2 regions of the Streptomyces blastmyceticus genome follow, and region 2 is predicted to be linked to the other one. Evidence: riboswitches for the same ligand, from Rfam matches in the RefSeq annotation. Region 2 holds a riboswitch; the other holds the start of a gene.
The links. Region 2 has a riboswitch for cobalamin ahead of ABD269_RS09565 (cobalamin biosynthesis protein). Riboswitches for the same ligand answer to the same signal wherever they lie in the genome.
Positions count from the first base shown of each region.

Region 1: another riboswitch for cobalamin. It lies ahead of metE (5-methyltetrahydropteroyltriglutamate--homocysteine S-methyltransferase); the one in region 2 lies ahead of ABD269_RS09565 (cobalamin biosynthesis protein).

Region 1 is NZ_BAAABW010000039.1:65,769-71,048, reverse strand. It holds gene ABD269_RS32415 (TDT family transporter) at 25-1,182, shown strand; gene ABD269_RS32410 (helical backbone metal receptor) at 1,109-1,849, opposite strand; cobalamin riboswitch at 1,886-2,109, shown strand; gene metE (5-methyltetrahydropteroyltriglutamate--homocysteine S-methyltransferase) at 2,148-4,463, shown strand; gene ABD269_RS32400 (acyl-CoA thioesterase) at 4,473-4,937, shown strand; gene ABD269_RS32395 (hypothetical protein) at 5,225-5,280, shown strand, end outside.
Region 2 is NZ_BAAABW010000011.1:24,450-29,729, reverse strand. It holds gene ABD269_RS09580 (class II aldolase/adducin family protein) at 119-808, opposite strand; gene ABD269_RS09575 (inorganic phosphate transporter) at 922-2,160, shown strand; gene ABD269_RS09570 (hypothetical protein) at 2,173-2,388, shown strand; cobalamin riboswitch at 2,549-2,676, shown strand; gene ABD269_RS09565 (cobalamin biosynthesis protein) at 2,799-3,785, shown strand; gene ABD269_RS09560 (cobyric acid synthase) at 3,794-5,280, shown strand, end outside.

The sequences.
Region 1 (5,280 bases), on a different contig from region 2:
AGCGTCACGGGCGATCGTGGAGACATGACCACGCTCGTCCATCCCAGCCCCACCCCCCTCACGCGTCACCACTCGCGGCCCGGTGTCCGTCACCTCGGCCCGAACTGGTACGCCGCCGTGATGGGCACCGCCATCGTCGCGGGCGCAGGCAGCGCCCTCCCGCTGCGGGCGCCCGGGCTGCGCGGCGCGTACGAGGTCGTGTGGGCGCTGGCCGCCCTCGGGCTGCTCACCCTGCTGACCGCCCGCGCCGCGCACTGGCTGCGCCACCCCGACCAGGCCCGCCGCCACCTCGCCGACCCGATGGTCGCGCCGTTCTACGGCTGCCTGGCCATGGCCCTGCTGGCCGTCGGCAGCGTCACGCTCGGCGTGGGCTCGGACGTCATCGGCAAGGACACGGCCGTCGCCGCCGACGCCGTCCTCTGGGTGGCGGGCACGGTGATCGGTCTCGCGGCGGCCGCGGGCATCCCGTACCTGATGGTCACCCGGCACAGGATCGGGGTGGACGGCGCCTCGCCCGTCTGGCTCCTCCCGGTCGTCGCGCCCATGGTGTCCGCCGCGACCGGCCCGGCGCTGGTGGCGCACCTGCCGCACGGCCAGTGGCAGGAGGCCATGCTGCTCGGCTGCTACGCGCTGTTCGGCATGAGCCTGCTGGCCACGCTGGTCATCCTGCCGCTGGTGTTCGCCCGGCTGATCCACCACGGTGCGCTGCCCCTCGCGCTGACCCCGGCCCTCTTCCTCGTCCTCGGCCCGCTCGGGCAGTCGACCACGGCCGTCAACAACGTCGCCGACGCCGCGCACGGCACCGCCGCCGCCTCCTACACCCAGGCGATGACCGCCTTCGGCGTGCTCTACGGCACCCCCGTGATGGGCTTCGCGCTGCTGTGGCTGGCGCTGGCCACCGCCATGGTGGTGCGGGCCTTCCGGCGCGGCATGGGCTTCGCGATGACGTGGTGGGCCTTCACCTTCCCCATCGGCACCTGCGTCACCGGCGCCGCCGGGCTCGCCCGCCACACCGGTCTGCACGCCTTCAACGGCCTGGCCTACGGGCTCTACGCGCTGCTCGTCGCGGCCTGGCTGGTCGCCGCCGTGTGCACCCTGCGCGGCCTGGTCAGCGGCCGGCTGCTCGCAGCGCCGCGGCCAGCACCCGGGGCGCCTGCGTCAGCGAAGGCCCGTACCACGTGAGGTGACGGCCGCTGACGAGCGCGGACGGCAGCCCGGGGAACGCCTCCGGGCCGTCGTCCGCGGTGAAGCGGTACGGCTCGTCGGGCAGGACGACCAGTTCGGCGCCGCACGAGGTCAGCTCGTCGAGGGGCACGCGGGGATAGCGCTCCGCGTGCCCCGCGTGCGTATGGGCGACACCGAGCCGGGCGAGGACGTCCCCCGCGAAGGTGTCCCGGCCCAGGACCATCCACGGCCGCCGCCACACCGGCACCACCGCCCGCACGGCCGGGCCCGTCGGCCGCACCTCCCGCCACGCGTCCTCGGCCTCCGCCAGCCACCCGGGCCGCTCCAGCCCGCACCCCTCCACCAGCACCCGCTCCAGCTCCCCGAACGCCTGCTCCAGGGTGCGCACTTCGGTGACCAGCACCCGCAGGCCCGCCGCACGCAGCGCGGCGAGGTCGGGGGCGCGGTTCTCCTCCTCGTTGGCGAGGACGAGGTCGGGCGCGAGGGCGGCGATCCGGGCCACGTCGGGGTTCTTGGTGCCACCGATCCGGGTCACGTCGAGCCCGGCGGGGTGGTCGCACCAGTCGGTGGCGCCGACGAGCAGCCCGGGCGCGGTGACGGCCACGGCCTCGGTGAGCGAGGGGACGAGCGACACCACGCGCCGTACGGCAGTGCGAATGGCCATGATCACAGAGTACGCCCGGCCCGCAACTCCTGTGACTATGCTGGCCGGTGCAGCTGGTTCGCCCCGTCCGCCAGGCGGGAGCGTCGCAAGAGGGAATCCGGTGCGAATCCGGAACTGCCCCGCAGCGGTGAGTGGGAACGACCGCGGTCATGAGCACTGGACGACGTCCGGGAAGCGACCGCCAGTAGGTGCCCGGCCCTTCGACGAGGGACCGGAGCGCGCCCACGAGTCCGAAGACCTGCCACTGCCCGTACACCCGCACGGGGTACGGACCCACCGAACTCCGGAGGAGAGTTCCGTGAAGCAGACGCATGTCGCACGCGTACGCCCCACCCTGCACGGCTATCCGCGGCAAGGGCCGCGCCGCGAGCTGAAGAAGGCCACCGAGAGCTATTGGGCCGGCCACCTGGACGCCGGTCAGCTGCTGGAAACCGCCGCCGCGCTGCGGGCCGCGGCCCGCGAGGAGCTGCGCGAGGCGGGCATCACCGAGGTGGCCACCGGCGACTTCTCGCTCTACGACCACGTCCTGGACACGGCCTGGGCGGTCGGCGCGGTGCCGGAGCGGCACCGGGCGGCGGCCGGCACCGAGCTGGACGTCTACTTCGCCATGGCCCGCGGCACGGCACAGGTGCCGCCGCTGGAGATGACGAAGTGGTTCGACACCAATTACCACTATCTCGTACCCGAGTTGGGGCCGGACGCTGTGTTCGCCCCGGATTCCCGCAAGCAGGTCACCGAGTTCCGTGAGGCGCGAGAGGCGGGCTTCACGGCCCGGCCCGTGCTGCTGGGGCCGGTCAGCTTCCTGCTGCTGGCCAAGCCCGCGCCCGGCGCCGGGGCGGACTTCGAGCCGCTGACGCTCCTGGACCGGCTGCTGCCGGTGTACGCGTCGCTGCTCGCGGACCTGCGGGCGGCGGGGGCGGACTGGGTGCAGCTCGACGAGCCCGTGCTCGTGCAGGACCGGCCCCGGTCGGTGCTCGGCGCCACCGCCCGCGCCTACCGCGAGCTCGGCGCCGCGACCGACCGGCCGAAGCTGCTGGTCGCCTCCTACTTCGACCGGCTCGGCGACGCCCTGCCCGTGCTCGCACAGTCCCCCGTCGAGGGGCTCGCGATGGACTTCACCGGGCCCGCGGCCGCCAACCTCGACGCGCTCGCCGCCCTCGGCGGGCTGCCCGGCAAGCGGCTGATCGCGGGCGTCGTCGACGGCCGCAACGTCTGGGCCGCCGACCTGGAGCGGGCCCTGTCCACCCTGGCCACCCTGCTCGGCCTGGTCGAACGGCTCGACGTGGCGCCGTCCTGCTCCCTGCTGCACGTGCCGCTCGACGTCGCCGCGGAACGCGACCTCGACCCGCAGGTCGCCCGCTGGCTGTCCTTCGCCCGGCAGAAGACCGCCGAAGTCGCCACCCTGGCAAGGGCGCTGAGCGAGGGCCGCGAGGCGGTGGCACCGCAGCTCGCCGCCAACCGGGCCGCCCTCACGGCCCGCGCGGGCTCGGCGCTGACCCGCGACGCGGCCGTACGGGAGCGCTGTGCCGCCGTCACCGCCGCGGACGCGCGCCGACCGCAGCCGTACGCGGAGCGGACCGCCGCCCAGCGCGCCCGGCTCGGCCTGCCGCCGCTGCCGACCACCACCATCGGCTCCTTCCCGCAGACCGCCGAGCTGCGCCGCGCGCGGGCCGAGCTGCGCGCCGGGAAGCTGACCGCCGACGGCTACCGCGAGCGGATCGCCGCGGAGATCCGCGAGGTGATCGCCTTCCAGGAGAAGGCGGGCCTCGACGTGCTGGTGCACGGCGAACCCGAACGCAACGACATGGTCCAGCACTTCGCCGAGCGGCTGAACGGCTACCTCGCCACCCGGCACGGCTGGGTGCAGTCCTACGGCACGCGCTACGTCCGCCCGCCGATCCTCGCCGGTGACGTCTCGCGGCCCGCGCCCATGACCGTCGAATGGACGGGCTACGCCCAGTCGTTGACCCGGCGCCCCGTGAAGGGCATGCTCACCGGCCCCGTCACCATGCTGTCCTGGTCCTTCGTCCGGGACGACCAGCCGCTCGCCGAGACCGCCCGCCAAGTCGCGCTCGCGCTGCGCGACGAGGTCGCGGACCTGGAGGCGGCGGGCACCGCCGTGATCCAGGTGGACGAACCCGCCCTGCGCGAGCTGCTGCCGCTGCGCGCGCCCGCCCGGCCCGGTTATCTGGAGTGGGCGACCGAGGCGTTCCGCCTGGCGACGAGCGGGGTCCGCGCGGACACCCAGATCCACACGCACATGTGCTACGCCGAGTTCGGCGAGATCCTGCCCGGCATCGAGGCGCTGGACGCGGACGTCATCAGCCTGGAGGCGGCGCGCTCCCGGATGGCCGTCGCGGACGAACTCGCCACCGCCGGCTATCCGCGCGAGGCGGGCCCGGGGGTCTACGACATCCACTCGCCGCGCGTCCCCTCCGTCGAGGAGGTCGCTGCGCTGCTGCGGCACGCGCTGCGGGCCGTACCGGCGGAACGGCTGTGGGTGAACCCCGACTGCGGCCTGAAGACGAGGTCCCCGGAGGAAGCGGGGCCGGCGCTGGAGAACCTGGTCACCGCGGCCCGGCAGGTCCGCTCGACCCTGCCGCACTCCGGCTGAGGAGCCACCGTGGAAGCACCGCCCATCGACAAGGTCCCGGCCGACTCGTCCGTCACCCTTGCCCACATCATGAGCGAGCACGACACCAATCTGTACGGCACGGTGCACGGTGGCGCCGTGATGCGCCTCGTCGACGACGCCGCAGCGGCCGCGGCGGGCCGCCACGCGGGCTGCCCCGCCGTCACCGTCTCCGTGGACGCCATGTCCTTCCTCGCACCCGTACGCGCCGGGGACCTGCTCTCCGTACGGGCCCGCGTGGAGTGGGCGGGCCGCACGTCCATGGCCGTGGGCGTCGACGTCACGGCCGAACGCTGGAACTCCTCCGGCCCCACGGCCCAAGTGGCCACCGCCCGGCTGACGTTCGTGGCCATCGACGCGGACGGCGCGCCGCGGGTGGTTCCGGGGCTTTGTCCGGAAACCCCGGAGGAGCGGCGGCGCTTCGAGGAGGTGGCGGCGAAGCGGCTCCGCCGGTAGCCGCTGTACGACTCCCCGCCGCTCTTGAGGGAGAGCGGCGGGGTCCGGCGGGGCGAGCTGTGCGTTGCCTGCCTGCTCACCGTGCCCATGATCTACTGAAGGCCGGAGTGCCCCGCCGATCGGTGACCGTCATCCCTCCGACCTGCGGCGTAACGGGTGCTCGGACTTCCATGAGACTGCTCAAGGTTCGGTGCGACAGGACACCTGTGCCTGTGGTGTGGGCATCCGGGTCGGCCGGAACCGGCTGACCGGGAACCAAGCGACCGAACCTGACGGGGACATCCATCATGACCAGCAGTACTCAGCAGACGGCCGCGCCGACAGCCGGGGCACGCAACACTCC
Region 2 (5,280 bases):
GTCCGGCGTTTGAGGACAAGCGGCGCAGCCGCTTCGGGGGTCTGGGGGTCTCCCCCAGTTTCGGGAAGGGGCGGGGTAGGGGAACAAACCCGCCGGGCCGCACCCGAACGCGGGTCGGTTACCCGCGCGGCTGGCCGTACCCGCTGAGTTTTCGCGTCGCCTCGGCGAGCTGGTCAAGAGTCAGCAGCGCCGGGCTGCCGCCGGGCACCGACGCCGACGTCAGCCACACGCGGCACATCCACTCCAGCTGAGCCGTCCGGTCGTACGCCTGGTCGAGGCTCGCCCCGTACACGACCGTGCCGTGGTTCCGCAGGAGGCATCCCGTGCGCCCCTCCAGGGCCCGCAGCATGTTGTGGGCGAGCTCGTCCGTGCCGTAAAGCGCGTAGTCGGCGACCCTTACCGGGCCACCGAGCGCCCCCGCCATGTAGTGGACCAGCGGCAGCTCGTCGACCAGGCCCGCGACGGCCGTCGCGTGGACGGCGTGGGTGTGCACGACGGCCGCCGCGTCGGTGGAGCGGTAGACGGCCAGGTGCATGGGGAGCTCGCTGGTGGGGGTCAACTCGCCGAGGACCTGGCGCCCGTCGAGGTCGACGCCGACCGCGTCCTCCGGTCCCAGCCGGTCGTACGGGACCCCGCTGGGAGTGACAAGAACGACATCTCCGACTCGCGCGGAGACATTGCCGGAGGTGCCCACCACCAGCTCGTCCGCGGTGGTGCGGCGGGCGGTGGAGACGACCTCGGCCCAGGCCCGCCCGACATCCCCGCCCATGTCGCCCTTGTCGTCGTGTGCTGTGTTCGATATCCGCATAGCCCTCTGCCTCCGGTTGGCGTCACCACTCGGTCCGACCCAGTTCACCTTCCGTTCACCCAGGGTCTTTACGGTCACCGCTGTACTGACCATCGAGCTGATTGCCTGGGTGAATGGAACACATCACGCTTCTCATCGGGATCGTGATCGTCACGGCCTTGGTGTTCGACTTTACGAACGGCTTCCACGACACGGCCAACGCCATGGCCACCACCATCTCCACCGGGGCGCTCAAGCCCAAGGTCGCGGTGGCGATGTCGGCGGTTCTCAATCTCGTCGGCGCGTTCCTGTCCGTCGAGGTCGCCAAGACCATCTCCGGGGGCATCATCGACGAGAGTGCCGGCATCAGACCCGAAGTGATCTTCGCGGGCCTGATCGGCGCGATCGTCTGGAACCTGCTGACGTGGCTGGCCGGACTGCCCTCCAGTTCCTCGCACGCCCTCTTCGGCGGCCTGATCGGCGCGACCATCGTGTCCGTCGGTTTCAACGCGGTGAACGCCGACAAGGTCGTCATGAAGGTCCTCATCCCGGCGGTCGCGGCGCCCGTCGTGGCCGGCATCGCCGCCATGGTCGCGACCCGGCTCACCTACCGGCTCGCCAAGGGCCGCGACGAGAAGGAGACCGCCAAGGGCTACCGCGCCGGGCAGATCGCCTCGGCCGCCCTGGTCTCCCTCGCCCACGGCACCAACGACGCCCAGAAGACGATGGGTGTCATCACCCTCGCGCTGGTCACCGGCGGTGTCGTCGCCCCGCACTCCGACCCGCCGCTGTGGGTCATCGTCTCCGCGGGCCTGGCCATCGCGCTCGGTACGTACCTGGGCGGCTGGCGCATCATCCGCACGCTCGGCAAGGGCCTCACCGACATCCAGCCGCCGCAGGGCTTCGCCGCCCAGACCGGCGCCGCGACCGTGATCCTCGCCTCCTCGCACATCGGCTTCGCCCTCTCCACCACCCAGGTCTGCTCCGGCTCGATCATGGGTTCCGGCCTCGGCCGCAAGGGCGGCGTCGTCCGCTGGTCGACCGCGGGCCGGATGGCCATCGCCTGGTGCCTGACGCTGCCGGCCGCGGGCCTCGTCGCCGGTGGCGCCGCGTTCCTCGCCGACCAGGGCGACTGGGGCGTCACCACCGTCGCCGTCCTCGGCCTGCTGGTGTCCGGCGCGATCTACGCCGCCTCCCGCCGCAAGCCCGTCACCCACGACAGCCTGGACGAGGTCCCGGACGCCGAGCCGGCGGGCGTGGTCACCGCCGCGCTCCAGGCCGTCGCCCCGCCGCCGGCCGGTCCCGTGGCCGCCGCCCCGGTGGTCGCCGTCTCCTCCGAAGCCGGGCGCACCCCCGCCGCCGCGGCGAGCTAAGGAATCCACACCATGCAGATCGACTGGGCAGCTCTTGGGCAGGTCTTCGGCGTCAGCCTCGTGGTGACCGTCGGATTGGTCGGCGTCTTCACTCTGGGGATCGTCGGCACGTCCTCCGCCTCCGCGGCGGGGACGCGGCCGGGTTCGCTCGCCCGCACCGGCGCGTACGCGTGCTTCGCGCTGTGCGCGGCCGCGGTGGGGTACGGCATCTACTTGATCGTCGCGTAGGTCGCGGCTGCGCCGCTTGTCCTCAAACGCCGGGTGGGCCGGATATCCAGCCCGCCCGGCGTTTTGGGTGCGCCCCCGAGGAACGAAGGCCAGCTCAGGACGGAAGTTGACGCCCGTTCACACCCCATGGTGGACTTCCGGGGCCAAACGGCGACAGCAGAGGAAGCCGGTGCGAGTCCGGCGCGGTCCCGCCACTGTCACCGGGGAGCGTCTCCCCCACCGGAGAGCCACGGCCCGCGCACGCGGGCGGGAAGGCCGGGGCGACGTCGATCCGGGAGCCAGGAGACTCTGGTCGCCGGTCACGTCGAACCAGGGCGCGGACCCTGAGTGAGGACACATCGCCATGCCCGGCTGCCGTCGACCATCCCGAACCCTCGTCCTCAGGTATCGCACGACGGCGGTCTGAGCCGATGCGCGCCGATCACCTCGGTTTCGCGTGCGGTGCCGCCCTCGGCTTCCTCGGCGACCTCGCCCTCGGCGACCCCCGCCGCGGCCACCCCGTGGCCGCCTTCGGCCGTGCCGCGCAGGCGGTGGAGCAGCGGCTGTGGCGCGACCACCGCGGCTACGGCGCCCTGCACACGCTGCTGTGCGCGGGCGGCACCGCGGCCGCCGCCGGAGCGCTGGCCCGTACCGTACGCCGTTCCCGCACCGCCGGCGTCGCCCTGACCGCCGCCACCACCTGGGCCGTGCTGGGCGGCACCTCGCTGGGCCGCGAGGCGCGGGCCATCGGGGGCGCGCTCGCCGCCGGTGACATCGAGGTCGCCCGGGAGCGGCTGCCGCACCTGTGCGGGCGCGACCCGCAGGCGCTGGACGGCGCGCAGATGGCGCGCGCGGTCGTGGAGTCCGTCGCCGAGAACACCTCCGACGCCGTCGTGGGCGCCCTCGTCTGGGGGGCGCTGGGCGGGGTGCCGGGGCTGGCCGGGTTCCGTGCCGTCAACACCCTGGACGCGATGGTCGGCCACAAGTCGCCGCGCTACCGGCGCTTCGGCTGGGCCTCGGCCCGGCTCGACGACGTCGTCGGCTGGCCCGGCGCGCGGCTGACCGCCGCCCTCACCGTCCTCGCCGGTCCCGACCCGCGGGGCGCCTGGCGGGTGGCCCGGCGCGACGCGTCCCGGCACCCGAGCCCCAACGCGGGCCCGGTGGAGGCCGCGTTCGCCGGGGCGCTCGGCGTGCGCCTCGGCGGCACGCTCGCGTACAAGGGCCGCGTCGAGCACCGCCCCGTCCTGGGCGCGGAGAACCGCCCCGTGGAGACCGCCGACATCGAGCGCGCCGTGCGGCTCTCCCGACGCGTGTCGCTGCTGGCGCTGGGCGTCGCGATCGGGGTGCGGGCCGCCGTCTCCCGGGGCCGTGCGGCGGGCAGCCTTTCCCCAGATCGCCTTACGAGGAGGAACCGGTGACAGCGGAGATGAGCGGGCCCCCGGGCCCGCTGGGCGGGGGCCTGCTCGTGGCCGGGACGACCTCGGACGCGGGCAAGAGCGTGGTGACCGCCGGGATCTGCCGGTGGCTGGTCCGCAAGGGCGTCAAGGTCGCGCCGTTCAAGGCGCAGAACATGTCGCTCAACTCCTTCGTGACCCGCGAGGGCGCGGAGATAGGCCGCGCCCAGGCCATGCAGGCGGCCGCCGCCCGGGTCGAGCCGTCGGCCCTGATGAACCCCGTGCTGCTCAAGCCCGGCAGCGACCGCAGCAGTCAGGTGGTGCTGATGGGCAAGCCGGTGGGCGAGCTCAGCGCCCGCGGCTACCATTCGGGGCGGCAGGAGCAGTTGCTGGGGACGGTCACCGACTGCCTGGCCGAGCTGCGCCGCACCCACGACGCGGTGATCTGCGAGGGCGCGGGCAGCCCCGCCGAGATCAATCTGCGGCGCACCGACATCGTCAACATGGGCATAGCCCGGGCCGCGCGGCTGCCGGTCGTCGTGGTCGGCGACATCGACCGGGGCGGGGTGTTCGCGTCGTTCTTCGGTACGACGGCGCTGCTGTCCCGTGAGGACCAGGCCCACATAGCGGGCTATCTGGTCAACAAGTTCCGGGGCGACGTGACGCTGCTGGAGCCCGGTCTGAAGATGCTGCGGGACCTGACCGGGCGGCCCACCGTCGGCGTGCTGCCGTTCGCCCACGGCCTCGGCATCGACGAGGAGGACGGCCTGCGGGTGTCGATGCGCGGGGCCGTGCGGGAGTCGGTGGTGGCCCCGCCGCACGGCGCGGACGTGCTGCGCGTCGCGGTGTGCGCGGTGCCGCTGATGTCGAACTTCACCGACGTCGACGCGCTCGCCGCCGAACCGGGCGTCGTCGTGCGCTTCGTGGACCGCCCGGAGGAGCTGATCGACGCCGACCTGGTCGTCGTGCCGGGCACCCGCGGCACCGTACGGGCGCTCGCCTGGCTGCGCGAGCGCGGGCTGGCGGACGCGATCGCGCGGCGCGCGGCGGAGGGCCGGCCGGTGCTGGGCGTCTGCGGCGGCTTCCAGGTGCTGGGCGAGCGCATCGAGGACGAGGTCGAGTCGAAGGCGGGCACGGTCGAGGGCCTCGGCCTGCTGCCCGTACGGGTGCGGTTCGCCCGGGAGAAGACGCTGGCCAGACCGGTCGGCGAGGCGCTGGGCGAGCGGGTGGAGGGCTACGAGATCCACCACGGCGTCGCCGAAGTGCTGGGCGGCGACGAGCCGTTCCTGGACGGCTGCCGCTCGGGCGCGGTGTGGGGCACGCACTGGCACGGCTCGCTGGAGAGCGACGGCTTCCGGCGGGCGTTCCTGCGCCGCGTCGCCGAGGCCGCGGGCCGGGCGTTCGTACCGGCGCCGGACACGTCGTTCGCGGCGCTGCGCGAGGAGCAGCTGGACCGCCTGGGCGATCTCATCGAGGAGCACGCGGACACGGACGCGCTCCTGCGGCTGATCGAGGACGG